2 regions of the Blautia sp. CAG:237 genome follow, and region 2 is predicted to be linked to the other one. Evidence: riboswitches for the same ligand, from Rfam matches in the RefSeq annotation. Region 2 holds a riboswitch; the other holds the start of a gene.
What was found. Region 2 has a riboswitch for ZMP and ZTP ahead of QZL69_RS06485 (IMP cyclohydrolase). Riboswitches for the same ligand answer to the same signal wherever they lie in the genome.
Positions count from the first base shown of each region.

Region 1: linked by a shared signal. The riboswitch ahead of QZL69_RS03770 (formate--tetrahydrofolate ligase) and the one ahead of QZL69_RS06485 (IMP cyclohydrolase) in region 2 are both predicted to bind ZMP and ZTP.

Region 1 covers NZ_FR886706.1:39,439-55,413, reverse strand. Annotated here, with positions in the region: gene QZL69_RS03780 (aminopeptidase P family protein) at 1-741, opposite strand, end outside; partial or broken gene QZL69_RS03775 (formate--tetrahydrofolate ligase) at 1,811-2,515, opposite strand; partial or broken gene QZL69_RS03770 (formate--tetrahydrofolate ligase) at 2,526-3,599, opposite strand; ZMP/ZTP riboswitch at 3,721-3,802, opposite strand; partial or broken gene QZL69_RS03765 (formate--tetrahydrofolate ligase) at 3,968-4,288, opposite strand; gene QZL69_RS03760 (DUF3786 domain-containing protein) at 4,378-5,079, opposite strand; gene acsV (corrinoid activation/regeneration protein AcsV) at 5,149-7,077, opposite strand; gene acsE (carbon monoxide dehydrogenase/acetyl-CoA synthase methytransferase subunit) at 7,222-8,010, opposite strand; gene acsC (acetyl-CoA decarbonylase/synthase complex subunit gamma) at 8,086-9,432, opposite strand; gene acsD (acetyl-CoA decarbonylase/synthase complex subunit delta) at 9,458-10,399, opposite strand; gene acsB (acetyl-CoA decarbonylase/synthase complex subunit alpha/beta) at 10,595-12,724, opposite strand; gene QZL69_RS03730 (nucleotide-binding protein) at 12,742-13,515, opposite strand; gene cooS (anaerobic carbon-monoxide dehydrogenase catalytic subunit) at 13,540-15,432, opposite strand; gene QZL69_RS03720 (nucleotide-binding protein) at 15,620-15,975, opposite strand, start outside.
Region 2 covers NZ_FR886726.1:19,777-35,751, forward strand. Annotated here, with positions in the region: gene pepT (peptidase T) at 1-372, shown strand, start outside; gene QZL69_RS06445 (YifB family Mg chelatase-like AAA ATPase) at 710-2,254, shown strand; gene dprA (DNA-processing protein DprA) at 2,290-3,177, shown strand; gene topA (type I DNA topoisomerase) at 3,225-5,297, shown strand; gene codY (GTP-sensing pleiotropic transcriptional regulator CodY) at 5,428-6,213, shown strand; gene groES (co-chaperone GroES) at 6,549-6,833, shown strand; gene groL (chaperonin GroEL) at 6,872-8,497, shown strand; gene QZL69_RS06475 (DUF6106 family protein) at 8,587-9,090, shown strand; gene guaB (IMP dehydrogenase) at 9,161-10,615, shown strand; ZMP/ZTP riboswitch at 10,819-10,898, shown strand; gene QZL69_RS06485 (IMP cyclohydrolase) at 10,960-11,673, shown strand; gene QZL69_RS06490 (phosphoribosylaminoimidazolecarboxamide formyltransferase) at 11,694-12,878, shown strand; tRNA gene QZL69_RS06495 (tRNA-Gly) at 13,037-13,109, opposite strand; gene QZL69_RS06500 (3D domain-containing protein) at 13,341-14,411, shown strand; gene QZL69_RS06505 (alcohol dehydrogenase) at 14,486-14,770, opposite strand; gene QZL69_RS06510 (serine O-acetyltransferase) at 14,877-15,809, opposite strand.

The DNA of each region.
Region 1 (15,975 bases), on a different contig from region 2:
TACCCCATCTGCTTCCAGATTACTGCGGATCTCTTCTGAAAAAGCTGCTGCATTTGCGTATAATCTCAATTCATTCTCCATCATTACAAGGTAAGAAAGAACCACCGGACAGCAATGGATATCGTTACCGCGGATGTTCAAAAGCCAGGCGATATCATCGAGGGATGTGAGGATAAAAGTGTCGGCTTCTTTTGCTTTCATCTGCTCACGGATCTCTGCGATCTTATCTGCTCTGGACTTGCCGGTCCATCGGATATCCAGTTCCATGACCGGCTCACAGGAAAGAACCGGACGGTCTTCCCAGATCTCGCCGATCAGGTCATCGTTTACAGAAAATGTGATATGTTTTTCCTGCAGAAGTTCCTGCAATTCTTCCGCTTCCCTCGCACTTACGGTACGGCCGTCGAAGCCAAGACACATGCCTTCTTCTAATTTATCGTTCAGAAACTGATGCATGGTCGGAACCCCTGGCTCTCCGGATTTGAACAGTTCTATTGTCGTATCGCGGAGCTGATCCGCTGCCTGGATAAAATAACGGCCATCGGTCCACAGCCCTGCCATGTCCTGTGTGATAATGGCAGTTCCTGCGGAGCCGGTGAAGCCGGTGATATATTTCCTGCATTTGAAGTAGTCACCTACGTATTCCGATCCATGGAAATCATCTGTTGCTACCAGATAGGCGTCTATCTTTTTTTCTTTCATAAGAATGCGAAGGGCGTTTAATTTTTGTTTTATAGTCATTTTTTTCTATGCCTCCCTCATAACATGGGGTGTAAATTTTATAAATTTACTTTAAACAGGATATATATATTTGTCAAGAGAGGAAGGGTACTTCCCTTGGACCCGTTAATTTGCATTGACCTTTCTTGTCAGGGCGGGATGCCCTGGGGGGATTTTTTTATATTGGGATATATGAAAACCGCGAAGGGACTTGCCAGTCCCCTCGCCACCCCTGGGCTGGGTGTTTGACGGAAATTTTGTCTTATGTAGTGCCCTTTGAAAAATTCTCCTGGTGTATCAGGTCGGAAGATCTTTGTATAAATAATATCGCAGTATATAAAAATAACAAGATTCTTCTCTTTCGCATGGAGAAGATATCCTGTTATTTTATCATACTATTGGTGAGTTGATTTGTATTAGTATAACTCTAAGCTAGTGTACTGTATCATTGACATTTCGCTAAATAACTTGCCTGTTTTCCCATCGAACTGCGTTGACTTCGCCCAACGATGCCACCGCATCGCCTCGTTCAGTCGCCTTGTCGATGAAAAAACATTCTACATTATTTAACTGAAAGTCAATGAGACAGCACACTAGGCCATCCATTTTAAAACTCTTCATTGGTCAGAATCTAAAATACTATCTTCCAAGCCAACCATCTCAAGAGCATTTATTGACTTTAATCTGGCTTGCTCATTCTACAGTCATCCATTTTTCCAAAATTCTGTGGTCTTTCAAATAAATTACTTCTTACAGAGTCATTCCAGCACCCAATTTTCGTTGGTTTCCAGACGACTTACTTCCCACGTAGTCATTCTCATTCCCAATCTTCGTTGGTTTCCAGACGACTTACTCCTCACGTAGTCATCCCAATACCCCCGCGCCTTTCGCGCCAGCGAAACAGCCCTAACAGTTAGCGTCAGCCCGTTCTGTCTTGATGCACCAGGCGTGGCCAAGTAGGGGGGGCTGAGGGGGAGCTTCGGCCTTCGCAACTTCGAGATGCTCCCCCTCAGGGTTTTCTCAGTTTCCAAACTGAATTTTCCTGCCTTATAAGGCAAAAATTATACTTTTTTAATATGAGACTTAATTCTTAGAAAAGTCCAGTAATCTTTCCGGTCTCATCAACATCAATACGTTCTGCAGCAGGTACTTTCGGAAGACCTGGCATCGTCATGATCTCGCCTGTCAGGGCAACGATAAATCCTGCGCCAGCAGAAATCTTAAGATTACGTACAGTAACTTCGAAGTCTGTCGGAGCCCCAAGCTTGGTCTGGTCATCGGTCAGGCTGTACTGTGTCTTAGCCACACAGATCGGGCAGTTGCCAAATCCAAGAGCTTCCAGCTGTTTCGCCTGCTTCTGCGCATTTGCAGTAAGAACTACTCTCTTACCGCCATATACTTTCTGCACGATCTGGTTCAGTTTATCTTCGATAGATCCTTCCAGTTCATATGCATAAGTAAAGTCGTTTGGTTCTTCTACGAGGCGAAGAACTTCTTCTGCAAGTTTGATTCCGCCTTCTCCGCCTTTTGCCCATACTTCAGAAAGAGCTACGTTTACGCCGAGTTCTTTGCACTTAGCTTCTACGAAGTCAAGCTCTGCCTTGGTGTCGGTCGGGAATGCGTTGATGGCAACTACGCAAGGAAGTTTGTATACGTTCTTGATGTTGCTTACATGTTTCAGAAGGTTCGGGATACCTTTTTCAAGAGCTTCCAGGTTTTCGTTGTTGAGGTCAGCTTTTGCTACGCCGCCGTTATATTTGAGGGCACGTACGGTTGCTACGATAACAACTGCGGATACCTTTTTCAAGAGCTTCCAGGTTTTCGTTGTTGAGGTCAGCTTTGGCTACGCCGCCGTTGTATTTCAGAGCACGTACGGTTGCTACGATAACAACTGCACTTGGATGCAGGTCTGCCATACGGCATTTGATATCGAGGAATTTCTCTGCACCAAGGTCTGCACCGAATCCTGCTTCTGTGATCGCATAATCAGCAAGTTTCATTGCCATCTTGGTTGCTGTTACGGAGTTACATCCATGAGCGATGTTTGCGAATGGTCCGCCGTGTACGATCGCCGGAACGTGTTCCAGTGTCTGAACGAGGTTCGGTTTCAGGGCGTCTTTCAGGAGAGCTGTCATAGCGCCTTCTGCATGGAGGTCACCTGCTGTTACCGGTTTCTGCTCGGATACTTTACCGTAGGTATATCCGATAATAATTCTGGAAAGTCTTTCTTTCAGGTCTTTAATGTCACTTGCAAGACAAAGGACTGCCATGATCTCAGATGCAACGGTGATGTCATATCCGTCTTCACGCGGCATTCCGTTTGTTCTTCCACCGAGGCCGTCTACTACGTTACGGAGCTGACGGTCGTTCATGTCCACGCATCTTCTCCATGTGATCTTTCTTGGATCGATGTTCAGAGCGTTGCCCTGGAAGATATGATTGTCGATCATTGCTGCGAGCAGATTGTTTGCTGCTCCGATCGCATGGAAGTCACCTGTGAAGTGAAGGTTGATGTCCTCCATCGGAACTACCTGTGCATAGCCGCCGCCTGCTGCGCCGCCCTTAACACCGAATACCGGTCCGAGGGATGGCTCACGGAGAGCTACCATAACGCTTTTGCCGAGTCTCTGCATACCGTCTGCAAGACCTACTGTTGTTGTTGTCTTTCCTTCACCTGCCGGTGTCGGGTTGATAGCGGTTACAAGAATCAGCTTGCCGTCCTTTTTGTCGCTTTCTTTCAGGAGATTGTAATCGATCTTTGCTTTGTACTTACCGTACTGCTCCAGATATTTGTCGTCGATGCCTGCTTTTTCTGCGATCTTGGTGATCGGCTCCATTGTGCACTCCTGTGCGATTTCGATGTCACTTTTGAATCCCATAATTTTCTCCTTTCTTTGCCGATAACGCCTGTCGTGATTGCCCCGTCACCAAGCAACCATGGCGTTGATTTTTAATAAGCCCTCTTTTCTTATTAAAAAAAGCAGTATCTGAGTTACCCTCAAATACTGCCCAGACGGTCGGCGTTACAAATCTCCTGCTCCCTCGTGGTATCTCCACAATTCCGTCAGTCACCGGAGACTCTATTTACTTGGTGAGAAAAGATTATCATATTTATTGTCATTTGTCAATAAATTGTCGCGATTATTATGTTTTTTTATAAAACATAAGGAAAACTTAAATAAAATTTGTTATTTTATCATACTATTATTTAACGTCAGCCCGTTCTGTCCTGATGCACCAGGCGTGGCCCGGTAACACCGAATACCGGTCCGAGGGATGGCTCACGGAGAGCTACCATAACACTCTTACCGAGTCTCTGCATACCGTCTGCAAGACCTACGGTTGTAGTTGTTTTTCCTTCACCTGCCGGTGTCGGGTTGATAGCGGTTACGAGGATCAGCTTGCCGTCCTTTTTGTCGCTTTCTTTCAGAAGATTGTAATCAATCTTTGCTTTGTACTTACCGTACTGCTCCAGATATTTGTCGTCGATGCCTGCTTTTTCTGCGATCTTGGTGATCGGCTCCATTGTGCACTCCTGTGCGATTTCGATGTCACTTTTGAATCCCATAATGTTACCTCCCGCGTTTTATTTTAGTGTTATTTATAACTAGAGGGTTTTCCCCTTTTTTGTATCAGAGGTTTGACATGATAAAAATCTCAGATTGCTTTTGCAAAAGCTTTCAGTGATCCGATGATCACATCTCCCATAACAGCCATGTCTTCTGCCTGGAAGGATACCGGGAAATTGTCGGAGAAGAGGATCTGTGAGGACGGTGGAAATTCATCGTCTCCCTCCCACAGGATCATCTGCACCAGGTATCCCGGAAAGATCTCAAGCTGATAAGCAATGTCACCGTGCTCTACCGGAACACAGTGGATGTGTTCCATGATCGCCTGAAAATCTTTGATGCGGTTTCCGTAGGAAAAAGCCAGTCGTTTAATGCATCTTCCATCAAACTGTCTCAGGTAGACTTCTCCCCACGGCATTTCGCGATAAGTTTTGAATTTGCCGGTGCCGGTAGATGCGGCACCGTTCAGCAGAAAGCGAATCGTCAGAGTTCTGGCATAAACCATGGTTTCCAGCGGGTAAAATCCCATATCGTCTGCCTCGTGGCTAACCTGAAAATCCGGCCAGGAAATCTGATACGTCGTTCCGAGGAATTTCAGAGTAAAAGATTTCTCTTCCTCATTGTAGGAAATGCCAAGTCTCTCGGCGATTTCCTTCGGATCAGCCTCCTGATACTGGCTCAGATAATGTTCCCACGGGAGACGCTCTTTGCTGTCTTTTCCATATCCCAGTTTCTCTCCCACAGATTCCATCTCTGCCGGATCAAATATTGTTTTTATATCAGAACTCATAATTCACCTCTTAAATTTTAAGTATTATCATCTCCACGGATTGCTTCGCTGTTACGCAGTTTCACGATTCTATCTCTGATGAACGTTTGGGAACATGGATGCATCGGTATGTGGGATAAAGCATGCTCCCACGAATTCATCCATGTAAGTCGGAACTGTTGAAAGTTCCATATAAGTCATATTGGCTGCAAGATCATATGTTTTCTTTTCGGCTTCTGTGGAATAAAGCATCAGGTATGCACCAGTCAGGGAAGAGTTTCCGATGTAGTGGAATTTCTCCAGCGGAACATCCGGGAACATTCCGATATTGACTGCATTCTGCATATTGATACCACTTCCGATACCGCCTGCAACATAAACATCATCGATCATTGACACATCGAAATCCAGAGAAGAAAGCATCGTTCTGATCGCTGAGAAGATTGCTCCCTTCGCACGGATAAAGTTGTCAATGTCGACTTCTGTGATCTCTACATCCTTTGAAGAACCAGCTTCTTCCTCAAACGCGATCACATAGCTTCCCATTCCATAATGGTCATGACGGATCCTCTTGCCTTCGCGGACAAATTTGCCCTTCGGATTGATGATTCCTGTCATATAAAGCTCACTAATCACATCTATGATACCGGAACCGCAAAGACCGACCGGTTTGGTTCCCGGTTCACCAACGATCTTGTATGTAGGTTCCATAGTTTCCTTGTCAATGGTACATGCCTCGATCGCACCGTCTGTCGCACGCATACCACAGCTGATATCTCCACCCTCAAAGGCTGGACCTGCAGAGCATGCACAGCTCATCATGAAGTCAGAGTTACCAAATACAAGCTCTCCGTTGGTACCAAGGTCGATGAACAGAGAAAATTCCGGTCTGTTCCAGATCATACTTACCAGAGCGCCTGCCGTGATATCTCCACCTACATAGCTTCCGATATTCGGAGCCATGATGATGTGTGCGTCTTTGTTGATCTCGATGCCTACATCAGATGCAAACATGGAGTTTGTCTTAAAGAATGCCGGGATGTATGGCTCTGTACGAAGATAGTCTGCATTGATCCCTGCAAACAGATGGTTCATCGTCGTATTGGAAGCCACGCACATACGATAGATCTGATTTTCCGGAAGATGGATGCTTCTGCACATCTCATGGATCATCGGATTGATCGTCTCTTTGATCACGGCATCCTGTAATTTCTTGATTCCACCTGGTTTGGTCGTCTCAATGATACGGTTGATGACATCCGCGCCATAACGGATCTGTCCGTTTCCGGAAGAACTCTTGGCAAGGATCTCGCCTGTCGCCATATTGATGATCACAGCAGAAACGGTCGTTGTACCGATATCCACTGCCAGACCGCCCATGATAACATCTTCTTTGCTGTCAAAGATGTCATATACAAACATGTCATTCGGTGTCACGCGAACAACACATTTGACAGAAAACTTGCTCGCACGAAGTACATCCGGAAGCTTACGGAGAACAGCATACGGAACTCTGATCCGGTTAAGGTTCATAAATTTCCGAAGTGCCCTTGTCAGTCTCTCAACATCCGGCATAGTATCATCCAGAGATGGTTCTGCCATCTGAAGTTCCACAACTTCCAAGCTGTTTCTGAACTGAATTCCGGTTTCTTCGATCTGAGATTTTGCTTTTTCAAAAATTGCAATTTCTTCTTTGGAACTTAAATCTGCCACTTTCATTCTGCTCTTGTATGCAGATGCGATATCCGGCACCAGTACCTCCACGTCGGCACTGATCTTGCTCATGCAGGCAAGACGCCAGCCTTTTTCAAATTCCTCATCAGAAATATGAAGTGTCTTCTTGGAGTCCACTTCTCCGCCTTTTAACTGTACCCGACATTTTCCGCAGGCTCCATTTCCGGAACATGGAGCGTCGATTGCCACGTTTGCGCCACGTGCAACTTCGAGTAAATTATCCCCCGCATTGGCAAATGCTTCTACCTTACTGCCATCTTCAAATGCAAATGTCACCTTAAACATGCGGTAACCACCTTTCTCGCCTTGTGAATTTTTGTTTTTCACCTGTGGCACTGGGAGTCAGACCTGGCTGAATTGATAAAAAAAGCCAGAGGCCGCGAAGCCTCCAGCCTTTTTTTGTCTACAGCCGTAAAAAAGTCAGACTGATTAGATTTCCAGATAGGAATCTGCGTACAGGTAGTTGTTCTTAATGATATCGCAGGATTTGATTGTTTCCATCAGACGCAGATCGTTAGGGTTAACGATTGCGGATGTAAGTCCCTGCATCATAGCCATAGCTACCATAGCGGAGTCCATGATCGGACGGATGTGTTTCGGCATACCGTTGGAGTTATTGGAAAGACCACCGGTGCTCTTCATTCCCATATCAGAGATCATTTTGATGAATTCAAGAACTTCCATCTGTTTGTCCTGCATTCCTTTGATAACCAGGAATAACGGGTCAAACCACATGTCGTTCTCAACGTCCATACCATGCTCCATACCTCTCTCCATCAGAGTCTGCATGTACATCATACGTTCGTCATTGTCTTTTGCGATTCCTTCGCCGTTGCAAAGTGCGATAACGATTGCATCGTTAGCTGCTGCAACATCAACGTATCCGATTCTTCCAGCTGCGTCAGCGGAGTTTACGATCGGTTTTCCTTTGGAACGGTTGTATACGGAGATACCAGCTTCGATAGCTGCAACGTTGGAAGTATCCAGTGCCAGCGGAACATTGTCGAAGTTGCCCTGCAAAAGTTCTACAGCCCATTTCATCAGTTCCGGTCCATCGTTCTCAGCTGGTCCGATGTTTACATCAAGATATGTAGCACCTGCGTCAAGCTGCTGTTTTGCTCTCTTGAGGATCGGCTCAGGATCTCTCTCTGTGAATGCTTTATTTACTGCTGGTGCTGTTGTGGAAAGTCTCTCTCCAATTGTAACAAATTTTGCCATACCCTGAATCTCCTTTTCATTTTTATGTTTCAGGGAGGTTCACTCCCTGAACATTATTTTATTTTTATGCGGCAATTATGCCTGCATATCCTTTAAGAATTTTACAAGCTGTACTGCTTCTCTAGGTCCTACGATGATCTCCCATCCCGGAAGTTTAGCTTCAAGGTCGCCCTTGAGGACTGCTACTTTACCAGGGATAACGAGCTTACGGCATTTAACCTTCGGCTCAACTTCTTCTTTGATGTACTCAGAAATGCTGGTGCTGGAGAATTTACCTGCAGCCCAGGATGTCAGTACGGAAAGTCCGCCTGCATCGTTGATAACCAGGTTAAGCGGAACACCGGAACGCTCCAGCTCTCCGGAAACCACGAAGTATGTAAGAGCGAAGTCTACGGTTGTAACAACGAGGGAGTTCTCGTCTGCACCGTTGAGTGGGTAGATACCCGGCTCTACTTTCATCGGCTTCTGCGGGTCTGTGTAAACGTTCTGACGAAGACCGAACAGCGGAAGTGCCTCTGCATATGTCATCTGCTCCATAACGATGATGGAACCATATTTCATTGTAAATACGGAAGCAAGTGCTGCCTGTAAATGATAGTCACCCTTAGCAAGTTTAACCAGGTTTACGATAGACGGATATCCGAATGTTCTATCCTGGTCTTTCAGAGCTGCACGACGAACCTGTACAGTGTTTGCAAAGGTTTCTTTGATGTCAGCGCCTGTTGTGTCAAGAACAAGGTTCTTGTTGCCAAGTTTTTCAAGAGCTGCTACGGTATCATAGAGCTCGTTTAAGTCTTTTCCGGATACTCCGAGAACTACGCCAGCTTCTGTAGCAACTGCGTTCATTGCTTCATAGTTGTCAGCGTTAGCTCCGTTAAGAACCGGTTTGCCATCCTTGCATACTTCAAGAGCAGCTTTAGCGATCTCAGGATCTGTACATCCAAGAACGAGAGTTCTTCCAAGGCCTTTTGCTTTTTCTACAAGTGCTGTGTATTTGGCAGCATCTGCATCTGCGCTGCAGTTTACGTATACAAGTTCTACATGCATTCTCTCACCGATACGGTCATAGTCTACATGTGGGATTGCTGCAAGCTTCGCATCAACTTCTGCATCATCCATGCATGTGCAAAGAGATACAGCGTATCTTGGTTTGCTTACGAATGTTTTTTCATGTCTGAACAGAACAGTCTCTCCTCCGAGAGTGAACTCTGCATCGCCTGTTCCGATCTTGATTGTCTTCATCGGCGGAGCAGTTGCCTCAGACAGGGAAGCCAGTGCTTCGTCAGACATATGTGGACACTGTTCGATCTGCATAGCGCCCTGTGCAACTTTCATAGAGAAAGCCATACATGTCGGACATCCACATTCCTTACAGTTTTTCTTTGGTGTTAATTTAAAAATCTGAATACCATTCAGTGCCATAGCTATTTATTCCTCCTATTATTCCTTAAGCAAGTGCTTTGATCAGTTTGGAAATTGTCTTAACAGATTCCGGATGTCTTAAGATTACGGCATCAGAACCAGCAGCAAGGTCTGCTGCTGCAGTCATAACTTCCATATCGATTCCACGCTCGTCTGCTGATCCCCATTCAGGCATATCAGCTTCAGAAGCTGTAGCTTCTTTTACTGCCCATGTCTCTGCGGATACTGGAGTAATAATAGGCATCTGCAGCATATTGTCGCTCTGACCTAATGCTGCACCTTTGATACGGTCCATAGTAGAAACTACGTACTCATATCCGTAACCAGCTGCTGCACTACCGATGTTCATAACGATCTTCTTCGCATCAACACCAAGCTGTGTAGTAACAACGTTTAACTGTTTTGCAAGGTTGATATCAACGGCTGATTCAGCACCAACGATCTGATTGTAAGCAAGACCTGCTGCTGCACCGATTGCTTTGTAGTTTTCTTCTTTTTCGGAAAGAAGAAGTGCATTTCTTCCCTGAAGAACTTCTGCAACTTTCGGGAGAAGTTCCGCATCCTTCTCTACGTTCTTGCATCCTTCTACAACAAGTGGACAGTCGATAGCGCCAGCCACTTCTTTAACAACCTCGATAAGTTCTTCGATAGATTTGTTTGCTCCGTTCGGGTCTCCACCATCCAGGATCAGAGCAACAAAATCAGCTCCTTCAATAGCTGCTGCTTTCTGAGCGATCTCAGCCATTGTTGTAGCTCCTTCATAATAAGCTTTTACACCTTCTGAAAATTCATCCAGTCCAAGGTCAGAGATCTCTACACCGATTTTGGCTGTGTTCTCTGTTGGTGCATCAAATGTATAGAACGGGAAAGAATTTTCTCCACCGATTGTCACAGTCTTATCTCCGCTTCCGATTGTGACAGCGTTAATCTTTGCATTAAATTTCTGTGGTTTCTGATTAAACGGCATTTCTCATAAGCCTCCTCTTAATTATTAATAACTCAAATAGCAAATAGCATTATACTACATAAAATCGCCAGTTACAAGGGAAGTTGGCTATTTATGTTAAAAAAATATCAAAAATTGTAACGTAATGCATTCCATAAACAATTTAAGATTAATCTCCCAGGGAATGAATGCAAGCATTCATTCCCTTTGCGGAGATTACATCATCGGATCCATTCCAAGTGCCGGATGTCCTTTTTCTGTCAGGAATGCTACCAGTGTTTCTGGATCTTCTGCTACGGTCTCATCACCGATCATGTCTGTGAAGTTTTCGATTCCGTAGAGTTCCTGAGCTGTCTTGTTCAGACGTTCTGCAACGAATTCTTTCAGTTCTTTTGGCATCCATACGATACGTTCGATACCGCCTTCAGCCTTCATGAATTTCTTAGAGGAGATGAAGTGTTTTCCATGTCCCATGAATCCAGGAGTCTGAACACCGCCGCCTGTCATGGAAGCCATTTCTGGGAAGGTCATTCCAAGAGGTGTCATGCCTGCATACTCACGGTTAGCGATAACTACACCATTGGAGAATGGCTCGATACCACAGATACATTCGAAGCATCCACAGGAAGTCATAGGATCCTGCATGATGGAGTACAGTGTAACGTGCTCCAGAGCACCCTGTGAGAATTTCTGAACTGCTTCATCAACGTCTTCGTAAGAACCAAGGTTCTCATCGATCGGACGCTCTTTGGTGATGATCTGGCAAGGTCCGTTAGGATCAAGCTGATGTGTAGCTTTTGCATCCAGCCATGAAACGGCACCGCAAAGACCAAGTCTCTCTGGTGTTACGACACATACGTGGCTTGGAGAGAATGCCTGGCAGAGGATACAGCTGTAGTATACATCTACAGACTCATCTGTCAGAGTGTCAAGACGCTCATCACGTTTGTCGAAGGTCGGGATAGCAACCTCATGACGGATTCTTGTACATTCTGCCGGATCTGTATAGATAACAACTTCACATTTGTCAACAACTGCGTCGAATTCGTTCTTGACAGAAGCGTAAAGAACTTCACCGATATGTTTGATCTTGAAGCCTGCGTTGAATGCTTCGATGCTGATACGGATACGCTGCATATCACGCTGTCCTGTGTGGTATACACCCTCGATACAGTTGATGTAGTTGTGGAATTTACGCTCGATAACCGGTTCGAAGTCTGCCTGCATGTTCTTGCCTGCAACTTTAACAACATATGCGATGCTGTTCTTGCTTCCAAGTTCCATGTCGTCTACTTCCGGTCCAACTACTGTGATCTTGTGATCTTCGATCTCAGAAGCGTCACAGGTCTGTACAAGCTCTGCACAGTCAACACGGGAACCATCGAATTCAACCTGCATGTCTTTACGACGGATGATCTCACCTTCGAATGCGGATGCGAAAGCAACCGGGATATCGATGTTTGTGATCTTGATCTTGATGTCACGTGCTTCCAGGGATGTAGCATTGAATTTGCTTACATCTTCCTGAACGATAAGGCTCTTCGGTACGCGGAAGATATTCTCTGTCTCGTTTGTAACTACCGGGAATCCAAGTGCGATAGCACCTGCACCACAAGCTACGATCACGTCATCCAGAGGTTTGAATGCGTTTACGAATGCCGGTACACGGTCCATTGTGTATTTCATCAGTGTGCCTGCATCTCCAGGTTTTACGTTACCGAAGATCAGAGCTGCACGAAGTGCTACAGATACTACATGGATAACTGCTGTAACGTCTTTGCCAAGCGGGATAACACGAACGTTTGCGCCTGTCTTCATTCCAGCTTCTGCAACCTGGTCGATGATTCCGCCAACCAGTGTTACGAGGATACCCTGTGCCTGATAGCTCTTAACAAGAGCAACACCTTCTTCTGTTGTAGGAGCAGCTCCGAGGATTACTGCTACACCAGGGATATCGCCTGTTACAAGCGGTACACCAAGTTCACGGATCACTGCATCTGCAAGATGTCCGTAGCATGGTTCTTCGTATGGTGTTGCACCATCAATGTATTTCAGAACTTCGATGAACTCTGCGCAGAGTGCTGTAGCAACACCTGACATGAATGCATCGTTTAATCTTTTTTCTCTTGTCATAAGTGTTTTAACAACACCAAGAGCTTCTTTTAATTCTTTTAATGTTGTAACTTTTGTTCCTGTTACAGCATAATAACATGGAAGGCTGTAAGCGGTGTTCGGGAAGCTGACAGCTTTGTCTTCGCCGTACTGAGCGATTGCTCCGTCGATAGCGCCCTCTGTTAAACCATATACAGCATCATTTCCGCCGAATACTCTATCAAATAAAGTCACGTTAATACCTCCTGTTTTTAAAGACTTGAGTTCTGGTCAATCTTTTCTTTTATTTTTGTTATTTCAGCCGTTACAGTCTGGCTGAAATCGTAAGGGGATTTTCCCTGACGGTCAGCGTCTATAACTTCTGTGTTGTAGTGGATCATTCCAAGAAGATCTTCTGCCGGGATCCTGGAACGGATGAATGCTTCATCGTCCTCGTTCCTTACTTTATTTGCCACAACTTTGACCTGTGCGACACCGAGATCTTTGGCAAGTCGTTTTACATTTTTGTAGGTCTGCACACTTCTTGCCCCTGGTTCAATCACTACAATAAATTCATCCATGCTTTCCGTGGTGCCCCGGCCCAGATGCTCCAGACCGGCTTCCATATCAAGGATCACCACATCGTCCCTGTGAATCACAAGATTATTAATGATCCGTTTCAACATGACATGCTCCGGACAGACACAGCCGCCCCCACCTGTTTCCACGGTACCAAGGACAAGCAGTTTCACGCCATTGCAGGTCTTGCCGTAGGTATCCGGGATATCGTCTACCTTCGGGTTCAGTTTATAAAACTGATTCTGACTGTTGGCTCCGGTACGCTCCTCCACCAGCTTACGCATTCTGGAGATCGGTACGATGGAATCCAGTGTTTCCTCGTCAAATCCAAGTGCCAGACCTAGATTTGCATCCGGGTCTACATCTGCCGCAAGGACCTTCTTTCCTTCGTCTGCGTATAATCTGGCAAGTGTTGCCGCAAAAGTTGTCTTTCCTACTCCGCCTTTACCGGTTACTGCTATTTTCATAAGTTAATCGCGCCTTTCCTGCTATCAGATGCCGAGAGCTGCTCTCTTCTCTTCGATTCTCTCGATCATCAGATCGCCTAATTTGTCAATGTCTTTTTCTACTGTGTAAGCAGCTTCTACCCAGTCACGAACACCTTCGGTAAGAAGTCCTGCCACCTGATCAGATCCGGATACATATGGATCTACGCCAAGGAAGGTATCAAGACCTGTTGCTACTACGTAGTTTCCGATGGAAACAGCTTTCTCAGACATCCACTCAGGAGCACATCCTACTACTGGAAGCTGGGAAATGTTAAGTCCGGAATCCTTTGCAAGTTCAGATGCGAGGATCAGCATACGGCTGATATCTACACAGGATCCCATGTGTAATACTGGCGGGATGTCCGCAAGCTCACAGACACGTTTCAGTCCTGCACCGCAGAGGTCTTTGGCTGCTTTGTCCATAAGGCCGGCTTTTGCTGCTGCCTGTGCTGAACATCCGGAAGCGATGATAACGATATCGTTTGCAAGCAGTTTCTTCATCAGCTCGATATGAGCGGAGTCAGGTCTGATCTTCGGGTTGTTACATCCAACCATTGCAACTGCACCACGGATAACACCAGATGTGATGCACTCAAGGAGAGGTTTGGTTGTTCCTGTCTCATCTACCTGAGAGTTTGTTACACCGTCAAGTGTCTTAACGATTGCTTCAACAGAGTATCCAACAGTTGCTTTCTGTTTCATATCCGGGATATATACGAGATCCGGTTTTCTGTTCTTGAAGTTCTCACATGCCAGTTTAACGATCTGACGTGCTTTTTCTCCTGCTGCGCCTGCGCTGAATTCGATGAATTCGGAATCTGGCATCTGACAGATCGGAGAAGTTGTGATGAATTTAGTATGGAAACATTTGCTCAGAGGTCCTAATGCCGGGAAGATACACTGAACGTCAACAACGATCGCTTCACATGCACCGGTCAGAACAACGTTTTCCTGCTGTAAGAAGTTACCAGCCATCGGGATACCACGACGCATAGCTACTTCGTTTGATGTACAACATACACCGGAAATAGTGATGCCTTTTGCACCCATGGATTTTGCGTAGTCGATCATTTCTTTGCTGTCTGCAACTTCACAGATCATCTCAGAAAGACTCGGATCATGTCCGTGTACTACGATGTTTACGTTTTCTGCGTTCATAACGCCAAGGTTTGCTTCTGTTTCGATCGGCTTCGGAGTTCCGAACAGTACGTCAGAGAACTCTGTTCCACACATGGAACCGCCCCATCCATCAGAAAGTCCGTTACGAAGTGCCTGACGGATCAGTGCCTCCGGTTTGCAGGTGTTACCCATATGGGTCATATGTAATGCACAGGAAACCTCACGGTCGATTGCTCTTGGCTCGATTCCTGCTTCGTGCCACAGATCCTGTGTATGCTGAGGTGCTCTCTTAAGCCATCTGGAAATGCCTCTGATCTTTCCGTATTCTTCCTGAGCCAGGTCAGACATCTCATGAGCAAGATCGTAGATGTCTTTGCCCTCTGTCTCAACGCCCCATTCTTTTGCGATACGGATCAGTTTCTCAGGATCTTTTACCTGATAGTCGCCGCCTTCTTTTGCATGTCCGAGGGTGATACAGATCTCACGTCCATGATCGGAATGTGTAGCTGCTCCGCCTGCTGTGAAGCGAAGGAAGTTTCTTCCTACGATACCGTGTGCATCGCATCCGCAGATTCCTCTCGGAGCCTTTGGAGTAATACGACATGGTCCCATGGAACAGATACGGCAGCAGATACCCTGCTCACCGAACTTACAGTGTGGAGTCTGGTTTTTTACACGGAACTGCCAAGCGTCTGCGCCTACCTTTGCGCCAGTTTCCAACAGTCGGTTGGTAGCAGCTTCAAATTCTTCCACTGTAGTTAATTTGAATTCACTCATTATAGACCTCCTTTTATTATACATGATGAGTCATGTATTTTTACCTTTCTATAAAGTTTTATATAATAACCCTCCAGACAGAACCCATCCCCGCCCATGGGTTATTTTCCTGTAAAAAATCTGCTGAATCCTGTATTGTTCAGCATCTGTTATAAATTCTCCTGCTGTGATCGCAGGAAAATCATGATTATAAACTTAACTTGCCGGCAATTTCCCTTAATGCCTTCTTGACCGGATTGTCCTCCGGAAGACTGGCTGTAGGTTTGCCATCACAGTCATATTCATAAACAGTTTCATCCTGCGGTACTACACCGAGAAGATGAAGTCCCTGATTGGCGATCTCTTCTTTGATCCCGTCATTCAGTTCTCCCTTCGGTGCACGGTTGACGATCAGTCCTACCGTGTCCGGTTTCATTCCGCATTCATCGATCAGTTTCGCGATCCTTCCAACAGCCTGGATTCCTCTTCGGGAGCAGTCGCTCACCAGGATCGCAGTCTGCATGGACGGAAGAACGCCTCTGCTGATATGCTCCATACCTGCTT
Region 2 (15,975 bases):
GATTCCGAGAGCTATGCGAACCGCAAGAGGCTGATGCAGGACATTGCAGCGGCTATAAATGAAAAATACGGCGATGGGACAGTAGAACTGATACTCAAAGATTCCTACCGAAATATGCGTGAAAAGATCGAACCATGCATGGAACTGATCGACTACGCAAAGAAAGCGTGCGAGCTGGCAGGTGTAGAACCTGATGCTGCCCCGATCCGCGGCGGCACAGATGGCGCGAGACTCAGCTTTGTGGGACTTCCGTGCCCGAATCTTGGAACTGGCGGCTATGGCTTCCATGGAGCGTTTGAGCATATCACGGCAGAAGGAATGGACAAAGCGAAAGAGATCATCAAAAACATTATCTTACAGTTTACAAAATAAAGTGACAGGAGGTAACTGTTCACGGGTAATATCCCGCGAGGTGTTTTGCCATGAATATGGCAAAATCCCGAGACATACAGGGCAAAATGCCATCACCGAAGGTGATTTGGAATGCATTTTGACCAAGTTACTGTGAACGGAGTGAACAGTAACGACAGGAGCGGCGGATTTGGATCTGCGGCTCCTTTTTTCTTGAATTTCAGAACAGGATAAATTATAATAAAACAAGAGCAGATTTCTTTAAAAAGCCTGGTATTAGTAGTAGGCTTTTCTTTTTTCTATTTTATCTTATATATTTCCAATACAAAACAACAATTGAATATCAGGCAGATCGGGGATGCCACTGAAAGAAAGGAGTACCATGTTTGCGAGTGTATTATCAGCAGCAATCCTGGGCATGGAGGTGCATCCGATCAATGTGGAGGCAGATGTCAGTGACGGCCTGCCTTCTTTTACGATGGTCGGATTTCCTTCTGCACAGGTAAAGGAGGCGCAGGACCGGGTGCGGACAGCCTTAAAGAATAACGGGATCGCACTTCCGCCAAAGAGGATCACGGTCAATTTTGCCCCGGCAGATATCAAGAAGGAAGGAGCGGGATTCGACCTGCCTCTCGCGGCAGCAGTGCTTGCCGCATCCGGGATACTGAAACCGGAGCAGCTTCAGAAAGTTATGATGGCAGGCGAGATCAGCCTGAATGGAAATATCCATGCGATCTCAGGGATCCTGCCAATGATCATCCGGGCGAGGGAAGAAAAATGCCGTTTCTGCGTTGTTCCGGCAGAAAATCTGCGGGAGGCGAGACTGATCCCGGATATGAAAGTGATCGGGGTAAAAGATCTGAATGAGATGATCCAGTATCTGAGAAAACCGGAAAGTTACCACATAGAAGAAGCCGAGATCCTGCTCGCAGAGAACAAAGAGAAAGCAGATTTCTGTGAGATCAAAGGACAGGAAAGTCTTCGAAGGGCAGTAGAGATCGCGGTCAGCGGATTTCACAACCTTCTGATGATCGGACCGCCGGGAGCTGGCAAAACGATGGTTGCCAAGCGGATCCCGGGAATCATGCCGCCTCTGACACTGGAGGAGGGACTGGAATTGACAAAAATCTACAGCATTGCCGGACTTTTGCCGGCAGACGATCCTCTGGTGCGAAGCCGGCCGTTCCGGAGCCCGCACCATACCTGCTCTGCACAGGCACTGGCAGGCGGCGGGCGAAATCCGAGACCGGGGGAAGTTACACTGGCACACAGAGGCGTGCTTTTCCTGGATGAGATGCCGGAGTTTTCCAGAAGGAGCCTGGAGATCCTGAGACAGCCTCTGGAGGATAAGGTGATCCGGATCGCGAGAGTGTATGGGACGTATGAGTTTCCGGCAGATTTTATCCTGTGCGCGGCGATGAATCCCTGTCCCTGCGGACACTATCCGGATATGAACCGCTGCCGCTGTACACCGGCACAGGTTTCGCAGTATCAGGGAAGGATCAGCCAGCCGCTTCTCGACCGCCTGGATCTTTGTGCGGATGTCACGCCAGTCGATTTCGAGGGCCTGAGCAGCAGACGGATCGGAGAATCGACAGACACGATCCGGGAGCGTGTGACAAAAGTACAGGAGCTGCAGCGGGAAAGATACAAGAATGAAGGAATTCAGTTTAACGGAGAACTCAAAGGAAGCCAGATAGAAAAATTCTGCCAGCTGGATAAAGAGGGGAAAAATCTTTTGCAGATGGCTTTTGAACATATGCCGTTCAGTGCAAGGGCATACCACCGCCTGCTCAAAGTCGCAAGAACGATCGCGGATATGGATCACTGTGAAGCCATAAAGAAGCACCATATAGGGGAAGCGTTATCCTATCGTGCATTTGATAAAAAATACTGGAATTAAAGTGTCATAAAAAAGAAAAGGACGAGGTATTTTATATGGAAGAAAAACCAGAAGAAAGAATCCGGCAGATCAGCAGCAAAAGCGCAGAATATCCACAAAAACTGAACAATTACCCCAAAATGCCGGAGATACTTTTTGCGAAAGGAAACCTGCCGGATGCGAAGAAGCCGACAGCAGCGATCGTAGGCGCCAGGGCGTGCAGCCCGTATGGGAGAATCCAGGCTTTTCGCTATGCAAAGATCCTGAGTAGTGCCGGGGTGCAGATCATCAGCGGCATGGCATATGGGATTGATGCAGAGGCACACAAAGGAGCCTTGGAAGGCGGCACACCGACCTATGCGGTTCTTGCGGGAGGTGTCGATATCTGTTATCCGAGCGGGAATCGCCCTTTATATGCCCGCATCCTGAGAGAAAATGGAGGGATCCTGAGTGAGCAGCCGCCGGGCATGCGGGCGAGGAACTATTTTTTTCCTGCGAGAAACAGGATCATCAGTGGACTTGCAGATCTGGTACTTATTGTAGAGGCGCGCGAAAAGAGCGGATCGCTTATCACAGCACAGTGGGCGTTGGATCAGGGAAAAATCGTTTATGCGGTTCCGGGACCTGTAAATGAGGCCTTGAGTATGGGGTGTCACAAGCTGATCTATGACGGTGCAGGGATCGCATACAGCCCGGAAATCCTGCTTCGGGAACTGGGGTTTAATTGTGAAAATAAAGTAAAATCACCCGAAAAAAATGACTTAGGACTTGCAAGCGATTTGAAATTGGTGTATAGTTGTCTCGATTTACGACCAAAATCTACGGATTTTCTGATCCAGAAAACAGGACTTCCACCAGAGAAGATCGGGAGCCTTTTACTGGAATTAAAACTGTCGGGCCTGGTCCGGGAGATCGGCAGACATTACTATATAAAAGAGACTTAAGGTAACAAAAAGATCCCGGAGAGTTTAGCAAAAGTAGGAGAGGTAGCATGGCGAAATATCTGGTGATAGTAGAATCACCTGCAAAAGTAAAAACCATAAAAAAATTTCTTGGAAGTAATTATGATGTACAGGCATCAAACGGACATGTGAGGGATTTCCCGAAGAGTCAGTTCGGAATCGATGTGGATAACGATTTTGAGCCGAAATATATTACGATCCGTGGGAAAGGAGAGCTCCTTGCGGGACTTCGTAAGGCTGCAAAAAAAGCAGACAAGATCTATCTCGCAACTGACCCTGACCGTGAAGGAGAGGCGATTTCCTGGCATCTGATGCAGGCGTTGAAGGAAGATCCGGCCAAGATGCGCAGGATTTCTTTCAATGAGATCACCAAGACGGCCGTGAAGAATTCTATCAAGCAGCCAAGGGATCTGGATATGAACCTGGTAGATGCACAGCAGGCGAGAAGAATGCTGGACAGAATGGTAGGATATACCATCAGCCCGCTTCTCTGGGTCAAGGTCAAGAGAGGCTTAAGTGCAGGCCGTGTGCAGTCTGTAGCACTGCGTATCATCTGTGACCGTGAGGATGAGATCAATGCATTCATTCCAGAGGAATACTGGAGCCTGGATGGTGAATTCCGTGTCAAAGGAGAGAAGAAACCTCTCAAGGCGAAATTCTACGGCACAGACAAGAAAATGCCGATTCACAATAAGAAAGAAATGGAAGAACTTCTTGCGAAACTGGAAAATGCAGAGTATGAGATCACGGAAGTCAAGAAGGGTGAGCGTATCAAGAATGCTCCGCTTCCTTTTACCACCAGTACTCTGCAGCAGGAAGCATCCAAGACACTCAATTTTTCCACACAGAAGACAATGCGTCTGGCACAGCAGTTATACGAGGGTGTTGACATCAAGGGAAGCGGCACAGTAGGTATCATCACTTATCTGCGTACCGATTCCACCCGAATCTCCCAGGAGGCAGATGCAGCCGCAAGAGAATACATCGGACAGCAGTACGGAGAAGAGTATGTATCTGTAACAGAGAAATCTGTCAAGAAAGAGCAGAAGATCCAGGATGCGCATGAGGCAATCCGACCGACCGACATCACCAGACTGCCGGCAATGATCAAGGAATCTCTTTCCAGAGACCAGTTCCGTCTGTATCAGCTGATCTGGAAACGTTTTACTGCCAGCAGAATGGCGGCAGCCAGATATGAGACAACTTCTGTAAAGATCGGAGCAGGAGAATATACTTTCACCGTTGCGGCTTCCAAGGTAGTATTTGATGGTTTCTTATCCGTCTATACACAGGAAGAGGATAACCAGAAAGGCAATGTCCTGAGTCAGTCCCTGGAAAAAGGCATGAAACTTACTCTGGAAGAACTCAAACCGGAGCAGCATTTCACACAGCCGCCGGCACATTACACAGAGGCGTCCCTCGTCAAGGCGCTGGAGGAACAGGGCATCGGACGACCGAGTACTTATGCGCCTACGATCACAACGATCATCAGCAGACGTTACGTTTCCAAGGAACAGAAGAACCTCTATGTGACAGAACTTGGAGAGGTTGTCAACAACATCATGAAACAGGCATTCCCAAGCATCGTGGATGTGCGCTTTACGGCGATGATGGAAGGCCTTCTGGACTGCGTGGAGGCAGGCACTGTCCAGTGGAAGACGGTTGTCAGAAACTTCTACCCTGACCTCAAGAAAGACGTAGATGCAGCTGAGAAAGAACTGGAAAAAGTTGATATCCAGGATGAAGTCACAGAGGAAGTCTGTGATGTCTGCGGCAGAAATATGGTCATCAAGTACGGACCTCACGGAAGATTTCTTGCCTGTCCGGGATTCCCGGAGTGCAGAAACACCAAGCCTTATTACGAAAAGATCGGTGTTGCCTGCCCGAAATGCGGCAAGGATGTCGTCCTTAAGAAAACACAGAAGGGACGTAAGTATTACGGATGTATTGACAATCCGGAATGCGATTTTATGTCCTGGCAGAAACCGTCAGACAAGAAGTGCCCTGTCTGCGGAAGCTATATGATCGAAAAAGGAAATAAACTGGTCTGCAGTCAGGAAACCTGCGGTTATGTAGAGGCAAAAACAAAAGAAGAAGACTGAATATAAGAATTTTCTGAAAATGCAGATAAAATCGAAAAAAATATAAAAATATCTTGCTTTTTCGTGGTGAAGCGTGTACTATTATCTTATAAAGATGGTTACATCGAATAAATCATTGAAGGAGGCCAAGATGAGCGTTCAGTTGTTAGATAAAACAAGAAAAATTAACAAACTTTTGCACAATAGCAGTTCCAGTAAGGTTGTGTTCAATGACATCTGTCAGGTTCTGATGGAGACTTTAAGTTCCAATATCCTGGTACTGAGCAAGAAGGGCAAAGTCTTAGGCATCAGTTTATGCCCGGGTGTGAAGGAAATAACTGAACTGATTGAGGATAACGTTGGCGGACACGTAGATGAATTGTTGAACGAGCGTTTTTTGGGAGTTTTATCAACTAAGGAAAATGTGAATCTTCAGACTTTAGGGTTTGAGCACGTTGACAGCAGCTGCCAGGGTATCATCAATCCGATCGATATTGCCGGCGAACGTCTGGGAACAGTTTTCATGTATCGTGATAATAAGCCATACGATATCGAGGATATCATTGTCAGTGAATACGGCACAACCGTAGTAGGGCTTGAAATGATGCGTGCAGTACACGAAGAGAATGCAGAAGAGGACCGTAAGCAGCAGGTTGTCAAATCAGCCTTCAACACTCTGTCATTCTCCGAACTGGAAGCGATTATCCATATCTTTGACGAGCTGGATGGCGAAGAGGGAATCCTGGTTGCGAGCAAGATTGCAGACCGTGTGGGAATCACCAGATCCGTGATCGTAAATGCGCTCCGTAAATTCGAGAGTGCAGGTGTTATCGAGTCCCGTTCTTCCGGTATGAAGGGAACCTACATCAAGGTTCTCAATGAAGTGATCTTCGACGAACTCGAAGAGATCAAAGCACAGAGAAACAAGAAAGCATGATCAGAGACTGATCAGAAATAAGAGTCTAAGAAAGCTCTTCTTCATCGGGCGTATGTCTGGTGAGAAGGAGCTTTTTTTTGCGCTGTACAGCAAGGAGGCACCGGATGCGTGTCCGCTGATCCTGTATAAAAAATTACTGAAAAACAGTAAAATAAGAAAATTAAAGAAAATCAAAGAAAAAAAGAGATAATATCTAAAAATACAGTAATTTATGACGATGAAAAGAGTTGCAGAAAATAACGGAATTAAATAATATAAGGACAGTGATTAGCACTCAAACGAAATGAGTGCTAGTAATCGAAAAGCAAGGCAACAATAAAGGAGGAAAATAGATCATGAAATTAGTACCTTTAGGCGACAGAGTTGTATTAAAACAGTTAGAAGCAGAGGAAACAACAAAATCCGGTATCGTACTTCCGGGTCAGGCACAGGAGAAACCACAGCAGGCAGAAGTTATCGCTGTAGGACCTGGCGGAGTTGTTGAAGGCAAAGAAGTTAAAATGGAAGTTAAAGTAGGAAACAAAGTTATCTACTCCAAATACGCAGGAACAGAAGTAAAACTTGACGGCGAAGAATACATCATCGTAAAACAGAATGATATTCTTGCAATCGTTGAATAATTATATTAAATCGACATTATTTTAGGAGGACAGTCATCATGGCAAAAGAAATTAAATTCGGCGCAGAAGCAAGAGCCGCACTTGAAGCTGGTGTAAACAAACTTGCAGATACAGTAAGAGTAACAATCGGACCAAAAGGAAGAAACGTAGTACTTGACAAACAGTTTGGTGCTCCGCTCATCACAAACGATGGTGTTACGATCGCAAAAGAGATCGAACTGGAAGACGGATTCGAAAACATGGGCGCACAGCTCATCAAAGAAGTTGCATCCAAGACAAATGATGTAGCTGGTGATGGTACTACAACAGCAACTGTTCTTGCTCAGGCAATGGTTCACGAAGGAATGAAGAACCTGGCAGCAGGCGCTAACCCGATCATCCTCAGAAAAGGAATGAAAAAAGCTACTGACACAGCAGTAGAAGCTATCAAAGAAATGAGCCAGAAGATTAGCGGCAAAGCACAGATCGCAAACGTTGCTGCAATCTCTGCAAGTGATGAAGAAGTTGGTCAGCTCGTTGCAGACGCAATGGAAAAAGTTTCCAACGACGGTGTTATCACAGTAGAAGAATCCAAGACCATGCATACAGAACTTGACCTGGTAGAAGGTATGCAGTTTGACCGTGGATATATTTCCGCATACATGTCTACAGACATGGAAAAAATGGAAGCAAATCTGGAAGATCCATACATCCTGATCACTGACAAGAAGATCAGCAACATTCAGGAGATCCTTCCATTACTGGAGCAGGTTGTTCAGGCAGGTGCCAAACTTCTCATCATCGCTGAGGATGTGGAGGGTGAAGCTCTGACAACTCTGATCGTAAACAAATTAAGAGGAACCTTCCAGGTAGTAGCTGTCAAAGCTCCTGGATATGGTGACAGAAGAAAAGAAATGCTTCAGGATATCGCTATCCTGACAGGCGGACAGGTAATCTCTGATGAACTTGGACTGGACCTCAAAGAAGCTACCATGCAGCAGCTTGGACGTGCAAAATCTGTCAAAGTTGCAAAAGAAAACACAGTTATCGTTGACGGACTTGGAGACAAGAAAGCAATCGAAGACCGTGTTGCACAGATCCGTGGACAGATCGAAGAGACAAAATCCGAATTCGACAAAGAAAAATTACAGGAAAGACTTGCAAAACTGGCAGGCGGCGTAGCTGTTATCCGTGTTGGTGCTGCAACTGAAACTGAAATGAAAGAAGCAAAACTTCGTCTGGAAGATGCTCTTGCAGCTACAAGAGCAGCAGTAGAAGAAGGAATCATCGCAGGCGGTGGATCTGCTTATATCCATGCTTCCAAGAAAGTTGCTGAACTGGTTGCAACTCTGGAAGGTGATGAGAAGACAGGTGCAAATGTTATCCTCAAATCTCTGGAAGCTCCGTTATTCCACATTTCTGCAAATGCAGGACTGGAAGGTTCTGTCATCATCAATAAAGTAAGAGAATCTGAGCCAGGAATCGGATTTGATGCCCTGAACGAGAGATATGTAGACATGGTAGGAGCAGGTATCCTTGACCCGGTTAAGGTTACAAGAAGTGCCCTTCAGAACGCTACAAGTGTTGCATCCACTCTGCTTACAACAGAATCCGTAGTTGCAACGATCAAAGAAGATACTCCGGCTATGCCGGCAGGCGCACCAGGAATGGGCGGAATGATGTAATTAAAGTTTTCTAAATATCAGACCAGCGTCATAGACGCTGGTCTTCTTTTATGATAGAATAATGAAAAACAAAAGAAAGGAAAACAGAGATGAGTGATTTATATTCTGAATTTCTGGTAAAGAAAGAGCCGACATCCAAAGACGCCATAACAAAATATGGCCTGATCGGTCTGACCGTGCTTGCCGCTGTAGCAGGACTTTTATTCAATTTCCTGTTCCTTCTGGCAGCAGTTGTGCTTGGAATCGCATGCTACTTTATCGTGCCGAAGACAGACCTCGAATACGAGTATCTTTTTGTAAACGGAGAGATGGACATTGACATGGTCATGGCGAAATCCAAACGTAAGAAGGCCAAGACAGTGAACATCAGGGAGGCTGACCTTGTAGCCTCTCTGGATTCACACCGCCTGGATTATTACAACAGCAACAGTAAGATGAAGACACTGGACTATTCTTCCGGAAATCCATCCCATAAGCGTTTTGCGATCATCACCAGGGACAAGGGCGAGAACTGCAAGATCATTATCGAACCGGATGAAACGATGCAGCAGGCTATCAAAAATTCAGCCCCGAGCAAAGTTTTTTTGGATTGACACTGTAAATTATTTTTGTTAAACTATGGAACAAATTCAAAATAACATAATATACAAGGGAGGAAATGCAATGGGTACTATCATTGGTGAAGGAATTACATTTGACGACGTTCTTTTAGTTCCGGCTTATTCAAAAGTAATTCCGAATCAGGTAGATGTCGCAACGTATTTAACAAAGAAGATTAAACTGAACATTCCTATGATGAGCGCAGGAATGGACACAGTTACTGAGCACAGGATGGCGATCGCCATGGCGAGACAGGGCGGTATCGGTATTATTCACAAGAATATGACTATCGAAGCACAGGCAGACGAAGTAGACAAGGTAAAACGTTCTGAGAACGGTGTTATCACAGATCCATTCTTTTTATCCGCTGACAATACCCTTGAAGATGCGAACAACCTGATGGCGAAATTCCGTATCTCCGGTGTTCCGATCACAGAGGGAAGAAAACTGGTCGGTATCATTACCAACCGTGACCTCAAATTCGAAACAGACTTTTCCAAGAAGATCGGAGAGTGCATGACATCCGAGGGACTGATCACAGCCAAGGAAGGAATCACTCTTGAAGAGGCAAAGAAGATCCTTGCCAAATCCCGCAAAGAAAAATTACCCATTGTAGATGACGACTTTAACTTAAAAGGTCTGATTACGATCAAGGATATCGAGAAACAGATCAAATATCCACTTGCAGCCAAGGACGCACAGGGACGTCTGCTCTGCGGTGCAGCCGTTGGTATCACAGCTAACGTTCTTGCACGTGTAGATGCACTTGTTAAGGCAAATGTAGACGTTATCGTTGTAGACTCCGCACATGGACATTCCGAGAATATCCTCCGTGCAGTACGCCAGATCAAAGATGCATATCCGGATCTTCAGGTGATCGCAGGAAACGTTGCCACAGGAGCAGCTACCAAGGCTCTGATCGATGCCGGTGTAGATGCTGTCAAAGTTGGTATCGGACCTGGTTCCATCTGTACGACACGTGTCGTTGCAGGTATCGGTGTTCCACAGATCACAGCTGTTATGGACTGCTATGAAGTAGCTAACCGCTATGGTATCCCGATCATCGCAGATGGCGGAATCAAATACTCCGGAGATATCACCAAGGCGATCGCAGCAGGAGCCAATGTCTGCATGATGGGAAGCATCTTTGCAGGATGCGACGAGAGCCCGGGAACTTTCGAACTGTACCAGGGACGTAAATACAAAGTATACCGTGGTATGGGATCTATCGCAGCCATGGAGAACGGCAGCAAGGACCGCTACTTCCAGCAGGATGCGAAGAAACTCGTTCCGGAAGGTGTAGAAGGACGTGTAGCATACAAGGGACATGTTGAGGACACTGTATTCCAGCTTATGGGCGGTCTTCGTTCCGGTATGGGATACTGTGGAGCAGAAACCATTGAGAAGCTTAAGACAACCGGAAAATTCATCAAGATCTCCGCTGCATCCCTCAAAGAATCTCATCCGCACGACATCCACATCACCAAGGAAGCTCCGAACTACAGCGTGGATGAATAATTGTTTTGATTTTTATTCTTGCGAAACTAAATAAAGTAGTATATTATGTAATTGTTCGCAGGTAGTATCCCGCGAGGTGTTTTGCCATGAATATGGCAAAATCCCGAGACATACAGGGCAAAATGCTATCACCGTAGGTGATTTGGAAGGCATTTTGACCAAGTTACTGTGAACGAAGTGAACAGTAACATATTATGATATTATAACGACTGCATGACTGGCGGAAGTAGGATCACCTACAGGGAGTGCAGTAAGTAACGTGCCGACCGCCTGGGCAGCCTGTGTAAGCAACAGACTACCCAGGCGGTTTTTGTATCTTATTACAACACTAAAGGAGACGAATCATGGAAAGAATTTCACTGGAAAATGAACTGAAAAGCAACTCTTATCCGGGAAGAGGAATCATCATTGGACGTTCCGCAGACGGAACCAAAGCAGTAACAGCTTATTTTATCATGGGAAGAAGTGAAAACAGCAGGAATCGAGTATTTGTCGAGGATGGAGAGGGAATCCGCACACAGGCATTTGATCCATCCAAACTGACAGATCCGAGCCTGATCATCTATGCTCCGGTACGTGTACTGGGAAATAAGACGATCGTGACAAACGGCGATCAGACAGACACGATCTATGAAGGAATGGACAAACAGCTCACCTTCGAACAGTCCTTAAGATCCCGCGAATTTGAGCCGGACGGACCGAACTATACACCAAGGATCTCCGGTGTCATGCACATCGAAAACGGCGAATACAGTTACGCAATGTCAATCCTCAAGAGCGACAACGGAAATCCGGATGCCTGCCTCCGTTACACTTACGCATACGAAAAAGCAATTCCAGGTGAGGGACGTTTCATCCACACTTACAAATGCGACGGAAATCCGCTCCCAAGCTTTGAAGGAGAACCGAAACTCGTAGATATTCCGGACGATATGGAAGCATTCACAGAACTTCTCTGGAACAGCTTGAACGAAGACAACAAAGTTTCCCTGTTTGTACGTTACATCGACATCGCAACAGGAAACTATGAGACAAAGATCGTAAACAAAAACAAGTAAGATACGGAGGATGAGATAAGATGAACGAATTACAGTTAAAATACGGATGCAACCCGAACCAGAAACCTTCCAGGATCTACATGGAGGACGGAAGTGAGCTTCCGATCAAAGTTCATTCAGGAAGACCTGGATATATCAACTTCCTCGATGCATTCAATGGCTGGCAGCTTGTACGTGACCTCAAGAAAGCAACAGGACTTCCGGCAGCAACTTCTTTCAAGCATGTTTCTCCTGCAGGTGCAGCAGTCGGACTTCTGCTGACAGAAACACTTGCAAAGATCTACTGGGTAGATGATATGAACTGGAAAGAATTTTCCCCGCTTGCCTGCGCTTATGCAAGAGCGAGAGGTGCAGACCGTATGTCTTCTTTCGGTGATTTTATTTCTCTTTCTGATGTCTGCGACAAAGACACAGCAATGCTGATCAAGAGAGAAGTTTCCGATGGCGTGATCGCACCGGGTTACACAGAGGAAGCCCTTGAGATCCTCAAACAGAAGAAAAAAGGCAATTACAACGTGATCGAGATCGATCCGGATTATGTACCGGCTCCGCTGGAACACAAGCAGGTATATGGCGTGACTTTCGAACAGGGACGTCAGGAACTTGCAATCGACGACGAGCTGATCTCCAACATCGTAACCGAGAGTAAAGAACTTACAGAAGAAGCAAAGCGCGACCTCAAAGTTTCTCTGATTATCCTGAAATATACACAGTCCAATTCCGTATGTTTTGTCAAGGACGGACAGGCGATTGGTGTCGGCGCAGGACAGCAGTCCCGTGTACACTGCACCAGACTTGCAGGACAGAAGGCAGATAACTGGTTCCTCCGTCAAAGCCCGCAGGTTCTTTCTCTTCCGTTCAAAGATACCATCAGCAGGGCAGAGCGCGACAATGCGATTGATGTTTATATCGGCGACGAATACATGGATGTTCTGGTAGATGGAGCATGGGAGAACGTATTCACAGAGAAGCCGGCAGTCTTCACAAAAGAAGAGAAACGTGCATGGCTCGATCAGCTTACCGATGTAACACTCGGATCTGATGCATTCTTCCCGTTCAGTGATAACATCGAGCGAGCACACAAGAGCGGCGTGAAATTTATCGCACAGCCAGGCGGCTCCGTGAGAGATGACGCAGTGATCGAAACCTGTAACAAATATGGCATGACAATGGCGTTCACAGGAATCCGTCTGTTCCACCACTAAGAATAAAGAACAAGGTCTGAAATGTGAATTTCAGATACAGCAGAGGAAACTTCGGGAAGATCCCATCAAAGTTTCCTCTGCTTTTTTGTATAGATAATATCTGACAGATAAAGAATTACAGACAAAAAAAGAACCAAGATCGAATCCTGATTCTTAAGAGCGATAGACGGGGCTCGAACCCGCGGTCTCGACCTTGGCAAGGTCGCGCGTTACCAACTACGCCACTATCGCATGTGTTCTGTTTGGAAGTTTTATTTGTTTTCCTCAGCGACAAGACATACTATACCAGATGAATTTGTATTTGTCAAATGTTTTTTTGAAAAAAATTAAAAAAATATTTTCTGGCATAAAAAACGGTGAAAATTTTGTGTAAATTTTGAAATCACGAAGTTCATGTGCTACAATACACACAGAATCGCCGGGAGACTGGCGAAGGTAAATCAGAAAGAGGTGACAAGATCTGTGAATAAGAGAACGACGGCTTTTTTACTGGGGAGTGTATTGTTGTGTCATGCATCTCTGGTTTATGGCGAAGTTCCAGATTATAATACTGTAGTAGAGGATACACAGAAAGAAAATAAGGCTGTGCAGATGTTTGAAACAGATGACGGCAAGGGAAATACGGTTCAGGTGGCAGCACATCAGGAGACACTCTATGTGACAGCCAGAAAGACAGGAATCTATACGATGCCTTCTGACAGCAGTGCAGAGCTTGCAGCGGTATCGCTCGGAGATCAGGTGGAACAGACTGCGATCTGCGACAATGGCTGGAGCAAGGTGGAAGCTGAGGCTGACGGAGAGAAAGTCATAGGTTACATACAGACACAGGCACTTAACAGCGAGAATCAGATCGTATCGATGGATGCAGAGGAGGTTGAAGTAACGTCCGACAGCAGTATTCTGGATTATCCGGGAAAGAAGGACGGAGAGGTTGTCGGAGAAGTCCTGGAACTGGACGAGGTGAAGCGGACAGGAACTGTCAACAATGTCTGGAGCAGGATCGAATACCAGAATGCGGACGGCACAGAGCAGGAAGGCTATATCCCGACAAGCTGTCTGAATGTCTCAGATGGTCAGGAGAGTACAGAAGCTTCCATAGATACGAAGAAAGATGCAGGCACTCTTCACAAAAGCAGTGGAAAAGGAGTCTTTTCGGATGCGCTGGAAACAGATGAGAGTGTTACTGAACAGAATGGCGTTCAGATCGGAAAGGCAGTAGCAGCCTCATCAGATGCCAAGCTCAAAGACCTTGGTGTGTTCAAGATCACACATTACTGTCCGTGCAGCATCTGCTGCGGGCCATATGCCAACGGAATCACTTCAACAGGTGTGACAGCGACGACAAACCATACGATCGCTGTAGATCCGTCTCAGATTCCTTACGGAAGCAAGGTCGTGATCAATGGACAGGTTTATGTGGCAGAGGACTGCGGCGGCGCGATCAAGACAAACTGCATTGACATTTATGTGGCAACACATGCAGAGGGAGAGGCAAAGGGCGTTTACTACACCGACGTTTATCTCATTCAGTAAATAAATATTCTGGAACAAAAAGATCTCCGGCAGAACCGATTTACGGAATCCTGCCGGAGATTTTTTATAAAAAGTTATCTTGCCATGGTATAGATCTTTTCCATGTCTTTCATATTGAGCTGCTTGAACACGCCGATCGTGCGGGTATCTTCATAACTGCACTTAAAAGCGAGTTCATGGATCTGCTGATCATCAAGGTCAAGTCCAAGTTCATGCAGGCTGACAGGCATCTTGATCGAACGGAAAAAGTCCTCCATTGCCTCGATTCCTGCCCGTGCGGTCTTTTCGAAATCAAGACCGCACGGGATATCGAATACGATCGCTGTGCTTGCGTTGCGTTTGTGTTTCGCTCGCTTCAACGATATTGAGTATATCTTATTACTCAGTATTTGTCAACAGGTTTTTTTAATTTTTTCAATTTTTTTTATTTTATATTTTTTCTTGTTTTTATATACATAAAATGACCTAGTTTTCCCAGTCCCAGACATCTGTCTTGGAAACGGCACTTCTTGATTTCTTGATCACAAGTTCCGGGCTCTTGGCACTGACTTTGGTGTTTGCCGGAATGGATTCTGTGATGAAAGTGTTACCACCGATGATCGTATTTTCTCCGATCACAGTCTCACCGCCAAGTACAGATGCATTGGAATAGATCGTCACATTGTCGCGGATCGTTGGATGACGTTTGACATTGGCAAGCTGCTGTCCCTGTCTGGTAGAAAGCGCACCAAGAGTCACACCCTGATAAAGCTTCACATTGCATCCGATCTCCGTTGTCTCACCGATAACAACGCCAGTTCCATGGTCGATAAAGAAATAGTCACCGATCGTTGCGCCCGGGTTGATGTCGATACCTGTCTTGCCATGTGCATACTCGGTCATGATCCTCGGAATATACGGAACTTCTTCTTTATATAAAATATGTGCCAGACGATATACATAGATTGCAAACAGACCTGGATAAGAAGAAATGATTTCTTCCTTACTCTTGGCCGCCGGGTCACCGTCGAAGCCTGCCTGCACATCCTTCAGAAGACGTTGCTGCACATCCGGAAGCTGCTCAAAGAATCCTGCACAGATACGGTCTGCCTCTTCCTGCGCTCCATCCTGCTCAAGTTCCGGATTCGCATACAGAAGTGCGATCTCGATCTGTCCCTTGAGCATGTCATAAAGGTCATTCAGGCGATATCCTGCAAAATGCTCCGGGAAGATCTTCGCTGCCGAATCATTCCAGAAGTATCCTGGAAAAATAACTGAACGAAGCTGCTTGACAACATCAATGATTGCTGCCCTGCTCGGAAGCTCACGGTTGTTCTTTGGCATAAATAATTCTTCTTTTTTATAATTCTCGGTCAAAGCTTCGGTAGCTTTGAGAATCACATCTTTTTTTCTGTTCATGAATCTAACCTCTTTCCGCAATTTCTGCAAAGATGCTAATACTTGGTGTATTACTACTCTGCGGATTTCTTTCCTTATATCATATTATAGGATTGTTTTCGCGTCAACAAAAGATTCTTTTCCCGGCAAAAAAAGAATTGACCTTTCCGCGATCTGACTATATAAT